Regions from separate parts of the Bradyrhizobium sp. HKCCYLS20291 genome, predicted to be linked through region 3. Evidence: predicted binding sites of a transcription regulator. Region 3 holds the regulator's gene; each other region holds the start of a gene.
What was found. The regulator PhoB, encoded in region 3, activates phosphate uptake and scavenging genes when phosphate is short. The targets are predictions, from matches to a motif close to TGTCATNNANCTGTCAT.
Positions count from the first base shown of each region.

Region 1: the regulator PhoB is predicted to act here: its motif matches at 2,397-2,413, upstream of ACQR07_RS30025 (DUF2794 domain-containing protein).
Region 2: the regulator PhoB is predicted to act here: its motif matches at 4,123-4,139, upstream of ACQR07_RS01565 (RNA degradosome polyphosphate kinase).

Region 1 is NZ_JBNPTO010000018.1:42,452-49,560, forward strand. It holds gene ACQR07_RS30010 (ABC transporter permease) at 1-204, shown strand, start outside; gene ACQR07_RS30015 (Bax inhibitor-1/YccA family protein) at 496-1,287, shown strand; gene ACQR07_RS30020 (GNAT family N-acetyltransferase) at 1,442-1,969, shown strand; gene ACQR07_RS30025 (DUF2794 domain-containing protein) at 2,020-2,385, opposite strand; gene ACQR07_RS30030 (DUF1223 domain-containing protein) at 2,806-3,588, opposite strand; gene acnA (aconitate hydratase AcnA) at 3,774-6,494, opposite strand; gene ccmA (heme ABC exporter ATP-binding protein CcmA) at 6,718-7,109, shown strand, end outside.
Region 2 is NZ_JBNPTO010000001.1:337,592-344,700, reverse strand. It holds gene ACQR07_RS01595 (autotransporter outer membrane beta-barrel domain-containing protein) at 1-132, opposite strand, end outside; gene ACQR07_RS01590 (cold-shock protein) at 493-702, shown strand; gene purN (phosphoribosylglycinamide formyltransferase) at 854-1,507, opposite strand; gene purM (phosphoribosylformylglycinamidine cyclo-ligase) at 1,521-2,594, opposite strand; gene ACQR07_RS01575 (CDP-alcohol phosphatidyltransferase family protein) at 2,752-3,306, shown strand; gene ACQR07_RS01570 (chromosomal replication initiator DnaA) at 3,383-4,060, shown strand; gene ACQR07_RS01565 (RNA degradosome polyphosphate kinase) at 4,212-6,407, shown strand; gene ppx (exopolyphosphatase) at 6,435-7,109, shown strand, end outside.
Region 3 is NZ_JBNPTO010000005.1:336,659-343,767, forward strand. It holds gene ACQR07_RS14475 (HupU protein) at 1-446, opposite strand, end outside; gene ACQR07_RS14480 (HoxN/HupN/NixA family nickel/cobalt transporter) at 462-1,550, opposite strand; gene ACQR07_RS14485 (trypsin-like serine protease) at 1,716-3,032, opposite strand; gene phoB (phosphate regulon transcriptional regulator PhoB) at 3,166-3,873, opposite strand; gene phoU (phosphate signaling complex protein PhoU) at 3,890-4,606, opposite strand; gene pstB (phosphate ABC transporter ATP-binding protein PstB) at 4,636-5,460, opposite strand; gene pstA (phosphate ABC transporter permease PstA) at 5,457-6,332, opposite strand; gene pstC (phosphate ABC transporter permease subunit PstC) at 6,336-7,109, opposite strand, start outside.

The DNA.
Region 1 (7,109 bases), on a different contig from region 3:
GCGACGGCGGCCTTTGGCGTCATCGCGGGGTCGGTATCGGCGTGGCTGATCGTGACGCGGCTGATGACCCTGAGCTTCGCTTGGCAGGCCGGCAGCGCCGCCCTGGTCGTGCTGGCGGCCCTGGTGGTGACCGTGGGCCTCGGCCTGGCCGGCACCCTGCTGGCGCTGAACCAGAAGCCGGCGACCGTGCTCCGCAATCTCTGAGCGCGGAAACCCTAAGGATTGTGCGCTCTTGCCGCACGGTTAACGCGTTAAATACGGCGCTAACGCGCGCGGAGCGACATTCAGCCGCGCGTGGAAGCTTGCACCGAATATGCTAGTTTCCCATTTAGGGAATGGGCTCAGAGAGCCACCAAAAAGATCTGCCGAAAGATGGCGAATTTGCCGATGACGCAAATTTAATATCTGTGGCGGCGGGTATGAGATAGGGTTTTTCGAGCGCCGGCCGAAGGTCCTGCCAGGACCGGAGCGCCGGACAACCAACGGGAATCGACCATGTCGGACCTCAACCGCAACTATGCTTCACCCTTTGGCCGGGTGGCCGGGCGCGCTGATGCCGCGACCGTCGACGCCGGTCTGCGCGCCTACATGCTGCGCATCTACAATTACATGAGCATCGGCCTGGCCATCACCGGCCTCGCGGCGCTCGGCGTCTACATGGCGGCAGTGACCGGCGATCCGGCGGCCGGCGTGTTCAAGTTCGGCAACGCCTACCTGACGCAGTTCGGCTACGCGATGTTCGTGAGCCCGCTGAAGTGGCTGTTCATCCTGGCCCCCTTGGTCATGGTGTTCGCGATCTCGGCCGGCATCAACCGCCTCGCGCCGTCGACCGCGCAGGTCCTGTTCTGGGTGTTCTCGGCCTTGATGGGCGTGTCGCTGTCGTCGATCTTCCTGGTGTACACCCACACCTCGATCGTGCGGGTGTTCTTCATCACCGCAGCGACGTTCGGCGCGCTCAGCCTGTACGGCTACACGACCAAGCGTGACATGACGGGCATGGGCTCGTTCCTGTTCATGGGCCTGATCGGCATCGTGCTGGCGAGCGTCGTGAACCTGTTCCTCGGCAGTTCGATGCTGCAGTTCATCGTCTCGGTGATCGGCGTGTTCGTGTTCGCCGGCCTCACCGCCTGGGATACGCAGCGGCTGAAGAACGAGTACATCTACGGCTACGCCTCCGCGGGCGGCGATATCGCCGAGCGCGCAGCGATCAGCGGTGCCCTGTCGCTGTACTTGAACTTCATCAACCTGTTCACGCTGCTGCTGCAGCTGCTCGGACAGCGCGACTGATCCAACCGCTCCTTCACGAGCGATCCTCAAAGCCCCGGCCTCAGCGCCGGGGCTTTTCGTTTGCGGACGGCCCATGACACGCCTCGCACTGACGCGGCCCCAGCCATGCCGGGAGCCGGATTGATCGCCGCCCGCGCCTTGGTATGGTTTGACCATGTCCGACATCGAAATTCGGCCCACCCTGGAGGCCGACCTTCCCGCCATCACCGCCATCTACGGCCAAGCCGTGCGCGAGGGCACGGCCACCTTCGAGCTCGACCCGCCGGATCTGGCCGAGATGACCCGCCGCTTCCGCGCGCTGAGCGACGGCGGCTTTCCTTACTTCGTCGCCCGGCTCGACGGACAAGTGGTGGGCTATGCCTATGCCGGGCCTTACCGGCCCCGTCCCGCCTATCGTTTCACCGTCGAGAACTCGGTCTATCTCGCCCCTGCCAGCCAGCGCCGCGGCATCGGGATGCGGCTGATGCGGCAGCTGATCGATGCGTGCGAAGCCCGGGGTTTCCGCCAGATGATCGCGGTCATCGGCGACTCCGCCAATGCCGGCTCGGTCGGTCTGCATACCGCCTGCGGTTTCGAGATGATCGGCACCCATCCGAGCGTCGGGCTGAAATTCGGCCGCTGGCTCGATACGGTGATGATGCAGCGGCCGCTCGGACCGGGCAGCAGCAACGTTCCGGCTTGAGCGGGCTGCAGTGATGTCCTGATGCCGCGCTCGCGGCGAAGCGCGCCGGGTCAGACCAGCGCCGGCTTCGGCGCGATCACCAGCAGCACACGCTCGAGTTCGTGGCCGCGGCGCAGGATCAGGCCGGTCGCCGAGATCACGCTGTACATGCCCTGCTTGCGGGCCAGGCGCGGGTCCTTCTCGATGCGGTAGAGGGGCACCTCGGAAGCACGGCGAAAGACGGAAAACACGGCGCGGTCGCGCAGGAAGTCGATCGAGTAGTCGCGCCATTCGCCGTCGGCGACCATGCGGCCATAGAGATTGAGGATGCGGTTCAGTTCGAGCCGGTCGAACGTCACCCGGGTGGGCGCCGCAGCCGCATTGCGGGCTGCCGCGCGGTTCTCGCTGGGATCGGCATCCTCCGGGGTGAGGTTCATGGGCGTCCTCCTGTCATCTATGTGACATGATCGCGCCAACCGCCCACGGCCGCAAGGGGCGGTTTTCATTGTTGATCTCGGCGCTCTCAGCCGAGGTGCGCGAGTTCCACGAACACGCAACCGTCACGGGATCGTTAGCAGAATCATAATCGCGCCGCCTTTCCGCCCAGCGACCGCCCCCGACGTTAGGCATAAGATTCGTGTGCGTTGGCCCGGTCCTTTCGGTTCCGGATTCCTCAGCCCCCAGCCCCCCGGGGTCGTCAGGATCGGGCCTATTCACAAGTAAAGGCAAAGGGCCAACGCGAGTTGGTCCTTTTGCTTTTTTGGCCTTGGTGCGAGGATTTGTGGCGTGCACCCGTCCGATGGACGTGACACGCCGAGCTCAGGTCAGCGAAAACGAAAGATCACGACGGCAGAGGATCAGCGCTCGGGACCCCGAGTCGTCGCTGACACGCGTCCGAGCAAGGGCAGCTCGGAAAAGGCGGCCCCCAGCATCGCCCCGGGGCGGTCACGACTGCCGTCCTGAACATAGACGACCGTACCATCGACGCCCTCGCGCGCGATCTTCTCCAGTGGCACGTTCCAGCTGACCGGAGCGCCATTCCAGTCGCCCAGCTTCAGAAGACTGCGAACGACGTTGTAGTAGGTCAGATCGCGGCCGCTGTTCTCACCGCGTCCGACCGAGACCGGGGCCACCCGGGTGATCGCGCAGATCCAAACCTCGCCGTGCCGGTGCGACATCCGGTCATTGGCAGCGTCCACGGAGACGGCGAGGACCTGGCCGTCGACCGACAGCCTCACCGGCAGCGACATCACGGTGCCGCCTTGGACGGTCTCCTCGATTGCACCCTCGATCGCCTCTCGATCACTGCCGATGACGTGCACCGAGCCGTTCACGACCGCCTGGGGCGTGTAGACCTCGCGGTCGCCTCGCGCCCGCGAATAGGCGCGTTGACGCGCCGTGAAGCGGGAGTCGGCGAGCGTATCCTTCCAGCCGAGATAGTCCCAGTAATCGATCGGCAGCGAGAGCGCGATGACCGTCGGATCTCTGGTCAAGTCACCGAGGATCTTGTCGGCCGGCGGACAGGATGAGCAGCCCTGCGAGGTGAAGAGTTCGATGACCGCACGCGGATCGGAAGAGGCAGGCCGGACGAAAGCGATGACAGCACAGACGCCCAAGGCCGCGCGTGACCACCACGACATCTGTCCACTCATCGCCACTGTCCTGTCTGGAACACTGTCAGCGCCTTGCCGCGTCAACGATCTGCGAAGCCGCCCTCGTAGTTAAAAGTCTGCAAACGCAAAGGAGGCGGCCTTTGTCATAGGCCGCCTCCTTCATCACCCGCTACTCACTTCAGAGTGAGCCAAACTGTCGCATCGCGCTTTGGTTAAGCGGCGAGCTTCCGCAGCACGTAGTGCAGGATGCCGCCATTACGATAGTAGTCCAGCTCGTCCAGCGTATCGATCCGGCAGAGCAGCGGCACCTGCCGCGCCGCACCGTCTGCCGAGACGATCTCGGCGGTCAGGGTCTGGCGCGGCTTCAGATCACCTTGGAGCCCCTTGATGGTGACCTTCTCGTCGCCCTTGAGGCCGAGCGAGGACCACGAGGTGCCCTCCTGGAAGGTCAGCGGCAGCACGCCCATGCCGACCAGGTTGGAGCGGTGGATGCGCTCGAAGCTCTGGCAGACCACGGCGCGGACGCCGAGCAGACGGGTGCCCTTGGCCGCCCAGTCGCGCGACGAGCCGTTGCCGTATTCGGCGCCGGCGAACACCACCAGCGGCACGCCCTCTTCCTGGTACTTCATGGCGGCGTCGTAGATCGACATCTGCTCGCCGTCGGGCCAGTGCTTGGTCAGGCCGCCCTCGGGAATGTTGCCGTCGGCGCCCTTGAGCATGAAGTTCTTGATGCGGATGTTGGCGAAGGTGCCGCGCATCATGATCTCGTGATTACCGCGACGGGTGCCGTACTGGTTGAAGTCGGCCGGGCGGACCTGGTGCTCGCTGAGGAACTTGCCGGCGGGCGAGGTCAGCTTGATCGAACCGGCCGGCGAGATGTGGTCGGTGGTGATCTTGTCGCCGAACAGCGCCAGCACGCGGGCCTCGACGATGTCCTTGATCGGCTCCGGCTCCTTCTTCATGCCTTCGAAATACGGCGGGTTCTGCACGTAGGTCGACGACATGTTCCAGCGATAGGTCTCGCTCTCGACGGTCTTGATCTTGCGCCAGTTGGTGTCGCCCTTGAACACGTCGGCGTAGCGCTTCTTGAAGATCGAAGCCTTGACGAACTTCTTGACGAAGTCGTTGACCTCCTTGGTCGTCGGCCAGATGTCCTTCAGGTAGACCGGCTTCTTGTCCTTGCCGATGCCGATCGGCTCGACCGCGAGGTCCTTGGTCACGGTGCCGGCCAGCGCGTAAGCCACGACCAGCGGCGGCGAGGCCAGATAGTTGGCCTGCACGTCCGGCGAGACGCGGCCTTCGAAGTTGCGGTTGCCCGACAGCACGGCCGCCGCGACGACGCCATTGTCGTTGATCGACTTCGAGATCTCCTCCGGCAGCGGACCGGAATTGCCGATGCAGGTGGTGCAGCCGAAGCCGACCAGGTTGAAGCCGACCTTGTCGAGGTCCTTCTGCAGGCCGGAGTTCGCGAGGTACTCAGCAACCACCTGACTGCCCGGAGCCAGCGAGGTCTTCACCCACGGCTTGGCCTTGAGGCCCTTGGCTGCGGCGTTGCGGGCCAGCAGGCCGGCGCCGATCAGCACGCTCGGGTTCGAGGTGTTGGTGCAGGAGGTGATGGCGGCGATGACGACGTCGCCATGGCCGATGTCGAAGTCCTTGCCCTCGACAGCGAAGCGCTGCTCGGCCGCATCCGGCTTCTTGTATTCGCCGGCCAGCGCGGTCGCGAAACCTTCGGCCACCGCGGGTAGCGCGATACGGCCTTCGGGGCGCTTCGGACCGGCCATCGACGGCACGACGTCGGCGAGATCGAGGTTCAGCGTCTCAGTGAACACCGGGTCGGCCGACTTGGCGGTGCGGAACAGGCCCTGCGCCTTGGCATAGGCCTCGACCAGCGCGACGCGCGGGCCCTTGCGGCCCGAGGTCTTCAGATAGTCGATGGTGGCGGTGTCGACCGGGAAGAAGCCACAGGTCGCGCCGTATTCGGGGGCCATGTTGGCGATGGTCGACTTGTCGGCGACCGAGAGATGGTCGAGGCCGGGGCCGAAGAACTCGACGAACTTGCCGACCACGCCGAGCTTGCGCAGCATCTGGGTGACGGTCAGCACCAGGTCGGTGGCGGTGACGCCTTCCTTCAGCGCGCCGGTCAGCTTGAACCCTACGACGTCGGGCAGCAGCATCGACAGCGGTTGGCCGAGCATGCAGGCCTCGGCCTCGATGCCGCCGACGCCCCAGCCGAGCACGGCGAGACCATTGACCATGGTGGTGTGCGAATCAGTGCCGACCAGCGAATCCGGATAGGCGACCTCGAAGGTGCCCTTGGTCCGGCCGACCGTCATCTTCTCCTTCTTGGTCCAGACCGTCTGCGCCAGGTATTCGAGGTTCACCTGGTGGCAGATTCCGGTGCCCGGGGGCACGACGGAGAAGTTCGAGAACGCCTTCTGGCCCCACTTCAGGAATTCGTAACGCTCCTGGTTCTGCTTGTACTCCTCGGCGACGTTCTTGCCGAACGCCTTGTTGTCACCGAAGTAGTTCACGATCACCGAGTGGTCGATGACGAGATCGACCGGCACCAGCGGGTTGATCTTCTCGGCATCGCCGCCGAGCGCCTGCATCGCGTTGCGCATGGCGGCGAGGTCGACCACCGCAGGGACGCCGGTGAAATCCTGCATCAGCACGCGCGCCGGACGGAAGGCGATCTCGTGCTCCAGCGACTTCTTGCGCAGCCATTTCGACACCGCGACGATGTCGTCCTTGGTGACGGTGCGGCCGTCCTCGTTACGCAGCAGGTTCTCGAGCAGCACCTTCATCGAATACGGCAGCTTCGAGATGTCCTTGAGACCGTTCTTCTCGGCTGTGGGCAAGCTGTAATAGATGTAGCTCTTCGTTCCGACCTTGAGGGTCTTGCGACACTTGAAGCTGTCGAGCGAGGTCATGCGTGGAAATCCCAATTGATCTGGATACCCGGAGGGGGTACTTGAGAACCGTCAGCGCGTGGCGCCGGATGGCTTGCAGCGGGCGATTGTGTGCTGCATCAAGGTCGGGCTTATAGAAGCTTTCTAGTTGCGCCGCCACAGCCACAAGCAAGCAGCGACGTGGCATCACCCACAAATTCTCACGCGCTAGCCATCAATTCCCTAGGGGCTGTCACAACGGACCATGCAGCTGTCTCCAACACAGTCTCCGAAGCTGTTCGGCAGCGACGTCCGCTGCGTGCGCGGCGGCCGCGAAGTGTTCGCAGGACTTGCGTTCGAAGCGACCGCGGGCGAGGCGCTGGCCGTGACGGGGCACAATGGCGCGGGCAAGACGTCGCTGTTGCGGCTGATCGCCGGCCTGCTGCTGCCGGCCGGCGGCACCATCGCCATCGAGGGCGGCGAAGGCGAGCTGACGGTGCCCGAGCAGGCGCATTATCTCGGCCACCGCGACGCGCTGAAGCCGGCGCTCAGCGTCGCTGAGAACCTGACGTTCTGGGCCGACTTCCTCGGCGGCGGCGTGTTGCGACCAATTCCGGATTGCCTGGCGGCGGTCGGCATCGCCCATGCGATCGATCT
Region 2 (7,109 bases), on a different contig from region 3:
GGGCAGGCTCTCCGCCTGCGCCTGCGTGCAAACCAGGGCGATCGCCAAGCCGAAGGCCCGCGCAGCCGGAGCCCCGCAACGCGCCCCGGTGCAGCTTCGCCCGTTCTGACTTGTCCGAGATGCCCCACGCATCGATGCGGTCACCAGTTCAAATTTGCTAAATATCGGCCGAGACGATTTGCCCGCAGTTCCCCATGCCGGTCAATCCAGCTCTGCCGCCGCCCAGCCGCGCTGCAGAGAAATGTGGTTCCCGAGCCACAACAAATACCGCTGGCGCAAGCTGGCCGGCGCGACGCCGCGACGCGTCCGCGCGGCCTGGGCGCCAACTTGATATCTACGGAAAATCGTGATGCAATCCGCGTACAATCGGATTGGCCGTTCGACTGTGCGTTTCGTGACAACTGAAATCCAGCAGACTTCGGGAAGCCCGTTTGTGGCGTGGCACGCGAGAGCGTGGCCGCGTCTTTTTTTCGTCCAGACGAGGAGACAGCGATGCCGAGCTACAAAGGCAGCGTGAAATGGTTCAACCCGACCAAGGGTTATGGCTTCATCAAGCCGTCCGGCGGAGACAAGGATGTCTTCGTCCACATCTCGGCCGTGGAACGCGCGGGGCTGACGACGCTCAACGAAAACCAGGCCATCGAATATGATCTGGTGGAAAGCCGCGGCAAGACGTCAGCCGAGAACTTGAAGGTGTCCTGAGACAGCGGTCGAGCAGGAGCAGCGCGTGCGTCCTCCTGCGTATCAATGGCCAATTTCCGCAGAGCATGCGGATCTCTAGACTGCGTCGCGGTTGCAAGGGCAGCCTTGATGTTCCCCGGCCTCGCCGGGGATTTTTTTGTGCGCAAGCGAGCTACGAAGCAGCGGGCCAGACCAGAACCGCATCGGTCCCCGACACCGACGATGTGCGGCAGAGATCGCCTTCCAGTCGCACCAGCCCCTTGGCGAGCAGCCGCAACGCCTCGGGATAGATGCGGTGCTCGACGCCAAGAATGCGCTCCGACAGCGTATCGGGTGTATCGGCGTCCCTGACGACGACGGCGCCCTGCATCACGATCGGACCGGCATCGGTTTCCGGGATGACGAAATGGACCGTGGCGCCGGAGATCTTGACGCCGGCGCGCAGCGCCTGGCCGTGCGGATCGAGGCCAGGGAAGGACGGCAGCAGCGACGGATGGATGTTGAGCATCCTGCCGTACCAGCGCTGCACGAACTCCGCCGTGAACAATCGCATGAAGCCGGCGAGACAGATCAGCTCGATGCCGCGCCCATCCAGCGCCTGCTGCAGCTTGGCTTCGAAGCCGGCGCGGTCCTTGCCGAACGGCTTGCTCTCGAGAATCTCGACGGCGATGCCGTTCTCGGCGGCCTTCTGCAGACCCGCCGCATCGGCGCGGTTGGAGATCACGACGGCGATCTCCGCCGGGAACTCCGGCTGCGCCGCGGCGCGGATCAGCGCGGCCATGTTCGAACCACGTCCGGAGATCAGGATGGCAACGCGCCGCTTCATCGGGCCACTCGTCTCACAGCGCCAGGTCGAGCGCGCCGGTGTAGATCACGCGCTGGTCGCCGCTGGCGGGAACGACCTCGCCGAGACGCGCGACATGCTCGCCGCTTGCTGTCAGCACCTCGGTGACGGCGTCGACGGCATCGGCCTTGACGATGGCGATCATGCCGATCCCGCAGTTGAAGGTGCGCAGCAGCTCGAGCTGGGCGATGCCGCCCTGCTCCGCCAGCCATTTGAACACCGGCAGCACCGGCAGGCGCGGCAGGTCGATCGAGACGCCGAGATGTTTCGGCAGCACCCGCGGAATGTTGTCGGTGAAGCCGCCGCCGGTGATGTGGGCCAGCCCCTTCACCGCGCCGGTCTCGCGGATCGCGCGCAGGCAGGACTTCACATACAGCCGCGTCGGCGTCAGCAGCGCGGCGCCCAGCGTCAGCACCGGCGCGAACGGCGCCGGCGCGTCGAAGCCGAGACCGGACTGCGCGACGATCTTGCGCACCAGCGAATAGCCGTTGGAATGCACACCGGATGAGGCCAGCCCCAGCACGACGTCGCCGGCAGCAATGTCCGGCGACGGCAGCAGCGTGCCGCGCTCGGCCGCGCCGACGGCAAAGCCGCCCAGGTCATAGTCGCCGTCCTTGTACAGGCCCGGCATCTCCGCCGTCTCGCCGCCGATCAGGGCGCAGCCGGATTCGCGGCAGCCTTCGGCGATCCCGGCCACGATCGAGGCGGTGGCCTCCGGATCGAGCTTGCCGCAGGCGAAGTAGTCGAGGAAGAACAGCGGCTCGGCGCCCTGCACCACGAGATCGTTGACCGACATGGCGACGAGATCGATGCCGATCCCGCCATGGAGGCCGGTCTCGATTGCGATCTTCACCTTGGTGCCGACGCCGTCGGTCGCGGCGACCAGGATCGGATCCTTGAAGCCGGCTGCCTTGAGGTCGAACAGGCCGCCAAAACCGCCGATCTCGGCATCGGCGCCGGCGCGGGCGGTCGCGCGCACCAGGGGCTTGATCATGTCGACCAGACGATTGCCGGCGTCGATATCGACGCCCGAATCTGCATAAGTGAGCCCGTTCTTGCGCTCGGTCATGGTCAAAACCCCTAATCTGGCCGCTGGTTACGTCGGATTCCGGCTGCGCGCAATGGCTCGCAAGGGGCTCGTCCCCATACTATCTAGGAACCGGACCGGTTCGCCCTGCTTCGGAATCGGGTGGTGTTTTGATCGAGTTGCCGTCGGGACCTGCTGCGTGACCATTCCCCACAGTCTCCCCAACCTGATTACGCTGGGTCGAATCCTGCTGGTTCCGATCGTCGTCTGGGCCATCGCCGCCGGTGAGATGGAAGTCGCCTTCCTGGTGTTCGTCGTCGCCGGGGTCAGCGATGCCGTGGACGGCTTTCTGGCCAAGCGGTTCAATCTGCGCTCCGAACTCGGTGCGCTGCTGGATCCGCTGGCGGACAAGGCGCTGCTGGTGTCGATCTTCGTCACCCTGGGCATCTGGGGGGCCATCCCGCGCTGGATCGTGATCCTGGTGGTGTCGCGCGACATCATGATCGTCGCCGCCGTGATCGTCTCCTGGCTGTTCGACCGCCCGGTCGCGATGAAGCCGCTGATGGTCTCGAAGCTGAACACGGCAGCCCAGGTCGGATTTGCCGCCCTTGTGCTGGCCTCGCTCAGCTTCGGTTTCGAGCCGAAACCCTATGATGCGGTGCTGATGGTGCTGGTGACGACCTTTACCCTCGTGTCGGTCGGGCTTTATCTGGTCGAATGGGTTCGCCACATGAACACCATCGAGGTGCGATGAATCGGTGCAGCGGGCCCGCCGCAGCGATTCACGATTGTCACGTCTCGCGCACGCCATCACAGGGAGCACGTCAAACTTGGCCGGCCACATTCCCCCGCGTCAGCTGGCCTTCACGCTGCCACACGCGGAAAGCCTGACACGGGACAATTTCCTCGAAGGCGCCGGCAACGCGGCCGGGCTGGCGCTGATCGACGCCTGGCCTGAATGGCCGGCACGGACGATGTTTCTCGTCGGGCCCGACGGCTCCGGGAAAAGCCATCTGGCCGCGATCTGGGCCGAGCGCGCCGGCGCGCGCTCGCTGTCCGCGCATGCGCTGGAGGCCAATGCCGTCCCCGGTGCGCTCGCCACCGGTGCCCTGGTGCTGGAGGATCTGACCGCGGCCGATCTCGACGAGCGGGCTTTGTTCCACCTGCTCAATCTGGCGCGCCAGGACGAGGCGTTCGTGCTGATCACCGCACGCGACGCTCCGGTGGCGCTGCCGATCGCGCTGAGCGACCTGAAGTCACGGCTGCGCGCCGTGCCGGCGATCACCCTGCTGCCGCCCGACGACCAGCTGTTCCGCGCCCTCATCGTCAAGCTGGCGGCGGACCGGCAGCTGTCGATCGACGAGACGGTCGTGAGCTATCTCACCACCCGCATCGAGCGCTCCTACGCCGCCGCACGCCGGACCATTGCGCTGCTGGACGAGGAGTCGCTGCGGCTGGGGCGGCCGGTGACCCGGGCGCTCGCCGCCGAACTGCTGCGTCCCCTCTGACCTGGCCCCCCCCGCCGGCATCTTGACGGCTGACATCGGGGGAACCTCAATGGTGTCGGGAACGTCATCCCCTGGTCATCCCAATTGAGCTACGGTCCGCCGCTGCGCACGACTGATTTGATGCCGTTATCGGATATGGAACAAAGTTCTGATGGACACCGAACAAGCCATTGAGATTCAAGATAAAGAGCCGGTTTCCGCATCCCCGCTCAAGATCGCCTCCAGCCCCGAGCGCTTCATCAACCGGGAGCTGTCCTGGCTGCATTTCAACCGCCGCGTTCTCGAGGAATCGGTCAATCCGCGGCATCCGGCGCTGGAGCGGGTGCGCTTCCTGTCGATTTCGGCCAACAACCTTGATGAATTCTTCATGGTCCGCGTCGCCGGCATCCGCGCCCAGGTGCGCGAGGGCATCGCCGAACGCAGCCCGGATGGGCTGACGCCGACCGAGCAGTTGAAGCTGATCAACGAGACGGTGTCGCAGCTCGCCATCGACCAGCAGGCGATCTGGCGCGACCTGCGCAAGTTTCTCGCCGAGCTCGGCATCGTGCTGGTCGACGGCCAGGACGTCACCAAGACCGAGCGCGCCTGGATCGAGGACCACTTCCTCGCCAACATCTTTCCGCTGCTGACACCACTGGCGATCGACCCGGCGCATCCGTTCCCGTTCATCCCGAGCCTCGGCTTCACCGTGGCCCTGCAGCTGACGCGCACCGCCGATGGCAGGCCGATGAACGCGCTTATCCGCATGCCCGGCAAGCTCGACCGCTTCATCCGTTTCCCCGGCGCCAAGGACGGAGTGATCCGCCTGATCACGCTCGAACAGGCGACCGGCCTGTTCATCGGCCGGCTGTTCCCCGGCTACACCGTCAAGGGCCAGGGCGCCTTCCGCATCATCCGCGACAGCGAGATCGAGATCGAGGAAGAGGCCGAAGACCTGGTGCGGCTGTTCGAGACCGCGCTGAAGCGCCGCCGCCGCGGCTCGGTGATCCGGCTCGAGATCGAGGCCAACATGCCGGAGGAACTGCGCCGCTTCGTGCAGAATGCGCTGTCCACGACCGACGACGAGGTGTTCGTGGTCGACGGCGTGCTGGCGATGAACGAGCTGTCACAGCTGACGCGGGTCGACCGTCCCGACCTCGAATTCGCGCCCTATGTGCCGCGCCATCCCGAGCGCGTCCGCGACCATGGCGGCGACATCTTCGCCGCGATCCGGCAGAAGGACCTGATCGTCCATCATCCCTATGAATCATTCGACGTCGTCGTGCAATTCCTGCAGCAGGCGGCGCGCGATCCGGACGTCGTCGCCATCAAGCAGACGCTGTATCGCACCTCCAACAATTCGCCGATCGTGCGCACGCTGGTCGAAGCGGCCGAAGCCGGCAAGTCGGTGACGGCGCTGGTCGAGCTGAAGGCGCGCTTCGACGAGGAGGCCAACATCCGCTGGGCGCGCGATCTGGAGCGCGCCGGCGTGCAGGTGGTCTACGGCTTCCTGGAGCTGAAGACCCATGCCAAGCTTTCGATGGTCGTGCGCCGCGAGGGCGGCAGCCTCACGACCTATGTGCACACCGGCACCGGCAACTATCACCCGGTCACCGCGCGCATCTACACCGATCTGTCCTACTTCACCTCGGACCCCGTGATCGGCCGCGACGTCACCCGCGTGTTCAACTACATCACCGGCTATGCCGAGCCTATCGACATCGAGAAGATGGCGGTGTCGCCGCTCACGCTTCGCAAACGCATGATCGAGCACATCCACGGCGAGACCAGTTTCGCCCGCCAGGGCAAGCCGGCCGTGATCTGGATGAAGATGAACTCGCTGGTCGATCCCGACATCATCGACGCGCTGTACGAGGCCTCGCAGGCCGGCGTCTCGATCGAGCTGATCGTGCGCGGCATCTGTTGCCTGCGGCCCGGCCTGCCGGGCCTGTCGGAGAACATTCGTGTCAAATCGGTGATCGGGCGCTTCCTCGAGCACGGCCGCATCTACTGCTTCGGTATGGGTCAGGGCCTGCCCAGCGCCAAGGCAGCGGTCTACATTTCCTCGGCCGACATGATGCCGCGCAATCTCGACCGCCGCGTCGAGGTGTTGTGCCCGCTGCAGAATCCGACCGTGCACCAGCAGGTGCTGGAGCAGATCATGGTCGCCAACCTCAAGGACACCGAGCAGAGCTGGCAATTGTTGCCGGATGGGTCGTCAACGCGTATGAAGGCCGCGAAGGGCGAGGAGCCGTTCAACCTGCACAATTACTTCATGACGAATCCGAGTCTGTCCGGCCGTGGAAAGTCGCTCAAGGAATCATCACCGCGCCGGCTCACGCGCCGAAATGAACGCCATCCGTCGTAGCCACGGCTGCGATCAGAGGACGCCGCGGTGACACGGCCTGCTGACCGGGCCGCCAGCGTCGGCGTCATTGACATCGGCTCGAATTCGGTCCGCCTCGTCGTCTACCAGGCGATGGAGCGCAGCCTCGTCACCGTGTTCAACGAGAAGGCGCTGTGCGGCCTCGGACGCGAGGTCCAAACCACCGGCCTGCTCGCCGCCGACGCCGTCGACAAGGCGCTGACCGCGCTGAAACGGTTCCGTGCGCTCTGCAAGGTGCAGAAGGTCGGCGAAGTCCATGCGATTGCCACGGCCGCCTGCCGTGATGCCTCGAATGGTCCTGACTTCATCGCCAAGGCCGAGAAGATCTGCGGCGTGTCGATCCAGATCCTCACCGGTCCCGAGGAGGCGCGCTATTCGGCGCTCGGCGTGATCTCCGGCATCCACAAGCCCGATGGCATCGTCGGCGATCTCGGCGGCGGCTCGCTCGAGCTGATCGACGTGCGCGGCCACCAGGTGCGCAGTGGCGTCACCCTGCCGCTCGGCAGCCTGGCGCTGCAGGATCTCGCCGAAAAATCGCTCAAGAAGGCGCAGCGGATCGCGAGCGAGGCGCTGACCGACCTGCCGCAGCTGCTGGCCGGAAAGAACCGGACCTTCTACGCGGTCGGCGGCACCTGGCGTGCGCTGGCGCGTATCCACATCATCCAGAGCGGCTATCCGCTCGGC
Region 3 (7,109 bases):
CCGCCGATATCGCTGCCCTCGAACTGTAGTCCGACCGCGTCGGTCGGATTGATGCCGGCCGCGGGAATACCGCCATAGGCGGCGCAGCTGCCGACCGCGACGACGTAGTCGGCCAGCGGCGCCAGGTCGAGCAGCCAGTGATAGATCGAGCGGCCGGTGCCGGCGAGCATGTTGAAGCGCCCGGTCAGGCCGGGTCCACGCGCCACCGAGCCTTCGAGGACGAGCAGGTCGAGCCGCTCGCGGCCGTTGCGGATCGCCTCGAGCACAGCGACGACTTCGTCGCCGGTCTGTTCGCTGACTGAGGGATGCCAGATCAGATCGATGCCGGATTGGCGCAGCTCGTCGAACCAACCCGAGGCACCGCTTTCCAGGATCGACATTGTGCAGCCGCCGCAGCTCGCGCCCTGCAGCCACAGCATCCTGATCATTGCGTCCGAGCCGGCCATCGTCAGGTCCCGCCGCTATCCCGTTCCAAGCGTTCGGCCTACCGAGTTCGGGTTTAGCCCTCCGGCGCGAATGCTGGCAAGCGGTTCGCCCGATGCGGAACCGGGCCGCCGGCCGGCCAGCATGGCGCCGGCCCAGATCAGCCCGAACGCGCCGATCGCGACGATGCCGAGATTGGCGATCTCGTCGCCGAGGCCGATCACGGGAAGGCCGAGCCGAGGCGCCAGCAGCGTGGCCGCCTCGACACTGCCGATCACCAGCGCAATCGCCACCGACGCGCCTGTGATCACGAGATTGTAGCGCCGCTTGCGCGCGGGATCGGTCAGCGCCCAGCGATAGGCGCCGACCATCAGCATGCTGTCGGCCGTATCGACGGTGGCCATCGCGGCGGCGAACAGCGCCGGAAACACCAGCACATGCGCGAGACTTGCGCCGCGCGCGGCTTCGGTCGCCGACAGGCTCAACAGGCCGATCTCGCTGGCGGTGTCGAAGCCGAGGCCGAACAGGAAGCCGAGCGGGTACATGTGCCAGGCCCGCGAGATGATGCGCAGCACCGGACGGAGGAGACGAATCAGCAAGCCGCGCCCTGCACTGGCGGCTTCGATCTGGGGCTGCGATCCAGCCGAGCGGCGCCACAGGTTGACGAACAGGATCAGGTTGGACACCGCGATCAGCAGCAGGAAGCCTGATGACACCGCAGTGCCGATGGTGCCGCCGATCGCCCGGATCGCGCTGTCCTCGCTCAACAGATCGGCGCCGGCGATCAGGCTCACGACGATGGTGGCAATGACGACGACGCTGGAATGGCCGAGCGCGAAGTACAGACCCGCGGCGCGCGGGGCGTCGCCGTCCTGCACCAGCTTGCGCACCACGTTGTCGATCGCCGCGATGTGATCGGCATCGACCGCGTGGCGCAGGCCGAGCAGCCAGGCCAGCATGGCGGTGCCGACGATGGCGGGACGGTCGGCATAGAGCGCAAAAACCCAGGCCCAGGCGAGCGCGTTGGCGAGCACCAGGCCCGCCAGCAGCGCCGCGTTCCGGCCGCCCTCGGTGCGGAACCGGGCGAGGATCGAGGACCGAGGATGATCAATTGGCAAAATCGTCATACTTGGACAAGAGAGCAAGACCTGCGCCAAAAGGCAAGGCTCGCGCTCCAGCGTCAAAATCTCCCGCAAATCAACTGCTGCGCCCGTTCGACCCAGATCGATCTCCCCCCCTTGGCAACCCGCTATCCGGTCACGCACAAACATTGACCAGCTCGCCCTCTCACCTCACCGCGCCGAGGCACTCTGCGCCGCGATCTCGCGCCGCACCGCTGCTTCGAACTGGCTGGCGGGGGCGGCGAACATCAGCCGGGTCTCCTCGTGAAAGGCGGAGAAGATGCCGACCACCGTCGGAACGCCGCCGATCTCGGCGAGGATCGGCGAGCCCGAATAGCCGAAATTGGCAAGGCAATGCACGATGAGCAGCCGCGCATCCTTGGTCATGCCGGCGGTGCAGTTGCGCTGTCCGGTCGGCGAATAGCGCCGCTCCTGGCCGTAGCCGATCTCGGAGATGGTGCCGGCCTGGGTCGCCGCGGCGAGCTCGTCGCGGCTCATCACCTTCACGGGCACCGGCTTCGACGGCAACGCGTCCTTCAACACGATCAGCGCCCAATCAGCGGGTGAACGGTCGCTCGACCATTTGTCGTGCTGCGTCGGGATGAAATCCGGCGCCACGATCAGCTTGTCGGCGATCGACGACGCGGCAGGGGTGCCCTTGTTCATGCCCACCAGAAAGTGGACGTTCCCTGGGCTGACCAGCGTCACGCCATTGAACACGCAGTGCGCCGCCGTCAGCACCACGCGCGGCGCCACCAGCGTGCCCGTGCACGAGCCTCCGGTGCTGAACTGCGCCACGGTGACGACGCCGATCGCCGACGCCGGCCACGAGGTGGGATCGACGACATCGCCGAAATGATGGTCCAGACCGAGCAGCTGCTCGGCGCGCGGATTGACGATACCCGCATCGGCCGATTCCGGCTTCGGACGCCACGCCGCGATCGTCGCCTCGGCCTGCTGCCGCTGCGCGTCGTTGAGCTTGGCCCGCTGGAGCTCGCGACCGGCCGACCTGACGCCGTTGCGGCCGGCCATCACCAGCCACGCATAGCCTTGGATGACATCCCGGGTCATGACCTGACCGTCGAGCATCATCAGGCCGAGCATGTATTGCGACTGGGCAAAGCCCTGCGCGGCGGCGCGGTTGAACCAACGTCCGGCTTCGCCGTGATCGCGGGCGGCGCCTTCGCCGTTGAAATAGGCGATGCCGAGATAATGCTGTGCGACGGCGAGCCCCTGATCGGCAGCCTTGCGGTACCAGACCAGCGCCTCGGTCGGATTGCGCGGCACGCCCCAGCCGAAGGCGGTCATGAAGCCGAGATCGAACTGCGCCCGCGCATCGCCTTTGGCGGCCAGCGGCTGCAGACGGCGCAGCGCCGCCGCGGGCTGTCCATTCGCCGCAGCAGCGACGGCGTCCTCGAGCTCGGCGGCCGAGACGCTCGTGACGGCGCCGAGCAGTACGGAAAGAATGATGATGAGGGGCTTGATCAAAGGCGTCCGCTGCGACTGGCAACACCGAGATGGGTCGTCCAGCCAAGATGATCAAGACGGCGGCGGCGTGGCGGAAAGCGGACGATGAACTCCTTAATGCTTAATGCGCCCGGCCGTCAGACCTGCCCGCCGCTCACGCCTGCTCGGATTTGGCGAAGCGGTCGTCGAGCGCATAGCCGGCGCCGCGCACGGTGCGGATCGGGTCCTGCTCGCGGCCGGGATTGAGCAGCTTGCGCAGCCGCCCGATATGCACGTCGACGGTGCGCTCGTCGATATAGATGTCGCGGCCCCAGACGCTGTCGAGCAGCTGCTCGCGGCTGAACACCCGGCCGGGGTGCTCGAGGAAGAATTCGAGCAGCCGATATTCGGTCGGGCCGAGATCGATCGGCCGTCCCGAGCGCGCCACGCGGCGCTTCTCGCGGTCGAGCTCGATGTCGCCATAGGACAGGATCGTTGCGAGCCGCTCCGGGATCGCCCGGCGCAGCAGGCCCTTCACCCGCGCCAGCAGCTCCGGCACCGAGAACGGCTTGACAATGTAGTCGTCGGCGCCGGTGGCGAGCCCGCGCACGCGCTCGCTCTCCTCGCCGCGCGCAGTCAGCATGATGATCGGCAGCTGCTTGGTCTCGGAGCGCGCCCGCAGGCGCCGGCACAGCTCGATGCCGGACAAGCCCGGCAGCATCCAGTCGAGCACCACGAGATCGGGAATGCGCTCCTTCAGCCGCGTGTCGGCCTCGTCGCCGCGCCCCACCGTCTCGACCTCGTAGCCCTCGGTCTCGAGATTGTAGCGCAGGAGCGTGGTCAGCGCCTCTTCGTCTTCCACCACCAGAATGCGCGCGGTCATGTCGAACAGGTCTTTCTCAGTTGCCGGGGATCGTCGCCGTGAAGCTCGTCATGTCGCCCTTCGGACGCTTGTCGACGATCGCCTGGCCCTCGATCATGTAGAACACGGTCTCCGCGATATTGGTCGCGTGATCGCCGATCCGCTCGATGTTCTTGGCGCAGAACATCAGATGGATGCAGAACGAGATGTTGCGCGGATCCTCCATCATGTAGGTGAGAAGCTCGCGGAACAGCGAGGTGCAGATGGCGTCGACCTCCTCGTCGCCCTTCCACACCGCCATTGCCGCCGGCAGATCATGCGCGGCATAGGCATCCAGCACCGACTTGACCTGCGACTGCACCAGATCGGTCATGTGCTCCAGGCCGCGGATCAGCTTCAGCGGATGGAAATCGCTCTCCAGCGCCGCGACGCGCTTGCCGATGTTCTTGGCGAGGTCGCCGATCCGCTCGAGATCGGTCGCGACGCGCATGGCGCCGACGATCTCGCGCAAATCGACCGCCATCGGCTGGCGGCGCGCGATGGTGAGCACGGCGCGCTCCTCGATCAGCCGCTGCAGACGGTCGACCTCGGCATCCGCGGTGACGACCTTCTGCCCGAGCGCCACGTCGCGCCGCACCAGCGCATCGACGGAGTCGACGATCAGACGCTCGGCGAGGCCGCCCATCTCGGAGACGAGGCGGGTCAGATCCTGCAGGTCGCTGTCGAATGCCTTGGCGGTATGTTCACTGGCCATGATGATCTCCTGAAAGCAATGCGTCGGCGTCAGCCGAACCGGCCGGTGATGTAATCCTGGGTCCGCCGATCGCTCGGCGAGGTGAAGATCTTGTTGGTGTCGTCGAACTCGATCAGTTCGCCGAGATACATGAAGGCGGTCTTGTCGGAGACGCGCGCCGCCTGCTGCATGTTATGGGTGACGATCGCGATCGTGTAGTTCTCGGCGAGCTCCTGGATCAGCTCCTCGACCTTGGCGGTCGAGATCGGGTCGAGCGCCGAGCACGGCTCGTCGAACAGGATCACCTCCGGGCGGACCGCCACGGTGCGCGCGATGCACAGGCGCTGCTGCTGGCCACCGGACAGCGACAGGCCGGACGCGTTGAGCTTGTCCTTGACCTCGTTCCACAGCGCGCCGCCGCGCAGCGCCTTCTCGACCCGGTCGTCCATCTCGGACTTCGAGATCTTCTCGTAGAGGCGGATGCCGAAGGCGATGTTCTCGTAGATCGTCATCGGGAACGGCGTCGGCTTCTGGAACACCATGCCGACCCGGGCGCGCAACAGATTGAGGTCGAGCTTGGGATCGAGGATGTTGGTGTTGTCCAGCATCAATTGCCCGGTGGCGCGCTGGCCCGGATAGAGATCGTACATCCGGTTGAAGATCCGCAGCAGCGTGGACTTGCCGCAACCGGACGGGCCGATGAACGCCGTGACACGGTTGGTGCCGAGCGTCAGGTTGATGTTCTTCAGCGCGTGGTGATCGCCGTAGTAGAAATTCAGGTTGCGCGCGGTCACCTTGGCCGGCGCCTCGGGAAGCGACTGGCCATGCAGGAGAGCGGGATTAGGTTGGCTGACGGAAACGGACAGTTCGGTCATTTTGCGTTCCTCTCGGCGCCGAGAATGCGTGCACCGACGTTCAGAGCGAGCACGGCCAGAGTGATGAGAAGAGCTCCGCTCCAGGCCAGCTGCTTCCAATAGGCATACGGGCTCTGGACGAAATTGTTGATGGTGACGGGCAGGTTCGCCATCGTCTTGAACAGGTTCAGGCTCCCGAACTGGTTCGACAGCGCGGTGAACAAGAGCGGCGCGGTCTCGCCGGCGACACGCGCGGTCGCCAGCAGCACGCCGGTGATGAGGCCCGACCGGGCCGCGCGGTAGGCGATGCGGCGGATCACCAGCGAGCGCGGCAGGCCGAGCGCCGAAGCGGCCTCGCGCAGCGGGTTCGGCACCAGCAGCAGCATGTCCTCGGTGGTTCTGAGCACGACGGGGATCACGATCACCGCCAGCGCCAGCGCGCCGGCGATCGCCGAGAAGCCGCCCATCGGCACCACGACAGCGCCATAGATGAACAGGCCGATGATGATCGACGGCGCCGACAGCAGGATGTCGTTGATGAAGCGGATCACCGAGGTGAGCCGGTCGTTGCGGCCGTATTCGGCGAGATAGGTGCCGGCGAACAGGCCAAGCGGCGCACCGATGCCGACGCCGATCACGGTCATGATCACCGAGCCGACGATGGCATTGCGCAGTCCGCCCTCGCTGGCGCCCGGCGGAGGCGTGTCGGCCGAGAACACCTGCAGGCTCAGGCCGGCAAGGCCGTTGTAGAACAGCGTGAACAGGATCAGCGCCAGCCAGGTGACGCCGAACGCCGCGGCGGCGATGCACAGGCCGCGGATCACGATGTCCTTGCGGCGGCGGCGGGCATAGATCGGATTGACGGTGTTGACCGGCATATCGACGGTGGACATGAGCTACTTCCCCGCCTTGGCTTCGAGCCGCGCCAGCATCAGCCGGGCACTCGCGAGCACGAAAAAGGTGAGAACGAACAGCAGCAGGCCGAGCAGGATCAGGCTCGACTGATGCAGCCCGTCACTCTCCTGGAATTCGGAGGCGATCGCCGCCGAGATCGTCGTACCCGGGGCGAAGATCGAGGACGAGATCCGGAACGAGTTGCCGATGATGAAGGTCACCGCCATGGTCTCGCCGAGCGCGCGGCCCAGCGCCAGCATGACGCCGCCGATCACGCCGACCCGGGTGTAGGGGATGACCACGCTGCGCACGACCTCCCAGGTGGTGCAGCCGACGCCATAGGCGGCTTCCTTCAGCACCGGCGGCACCGTCTTGAAGACGTCGACCGAGATCGAGGTGATGAAGGGCAGCACCATGATCGCCAGGATCAACGAGGCGTTGAACAGGCTGAGATAGGACGGCGGGCCGGCGAAGATGTCCTGCAGCACCGGGATGTTGGCGCAGAGGCTGATCATGAACGGCTGGAAGGTGGTGGCCAAGAACGGCCCCAGCACGAAGAAGCCCCACATGCCGTAGATGATCGAGGGAATGCCGGCGAGCAGCTCGATGGCCAGCCCAATCGGGCGGCGCAGCCATTGCGGGCACAGCTCGGTGAGAAAGATCGCAATGCCGAGACCGACCGGAATGGCGATCAGCATCGCGATGAACGAGGTGACCAGCGTGCCGTAGATCGGACCGAGCGCGCCGAGCACCGGCGGATCGGCCGAGGGCGCCCA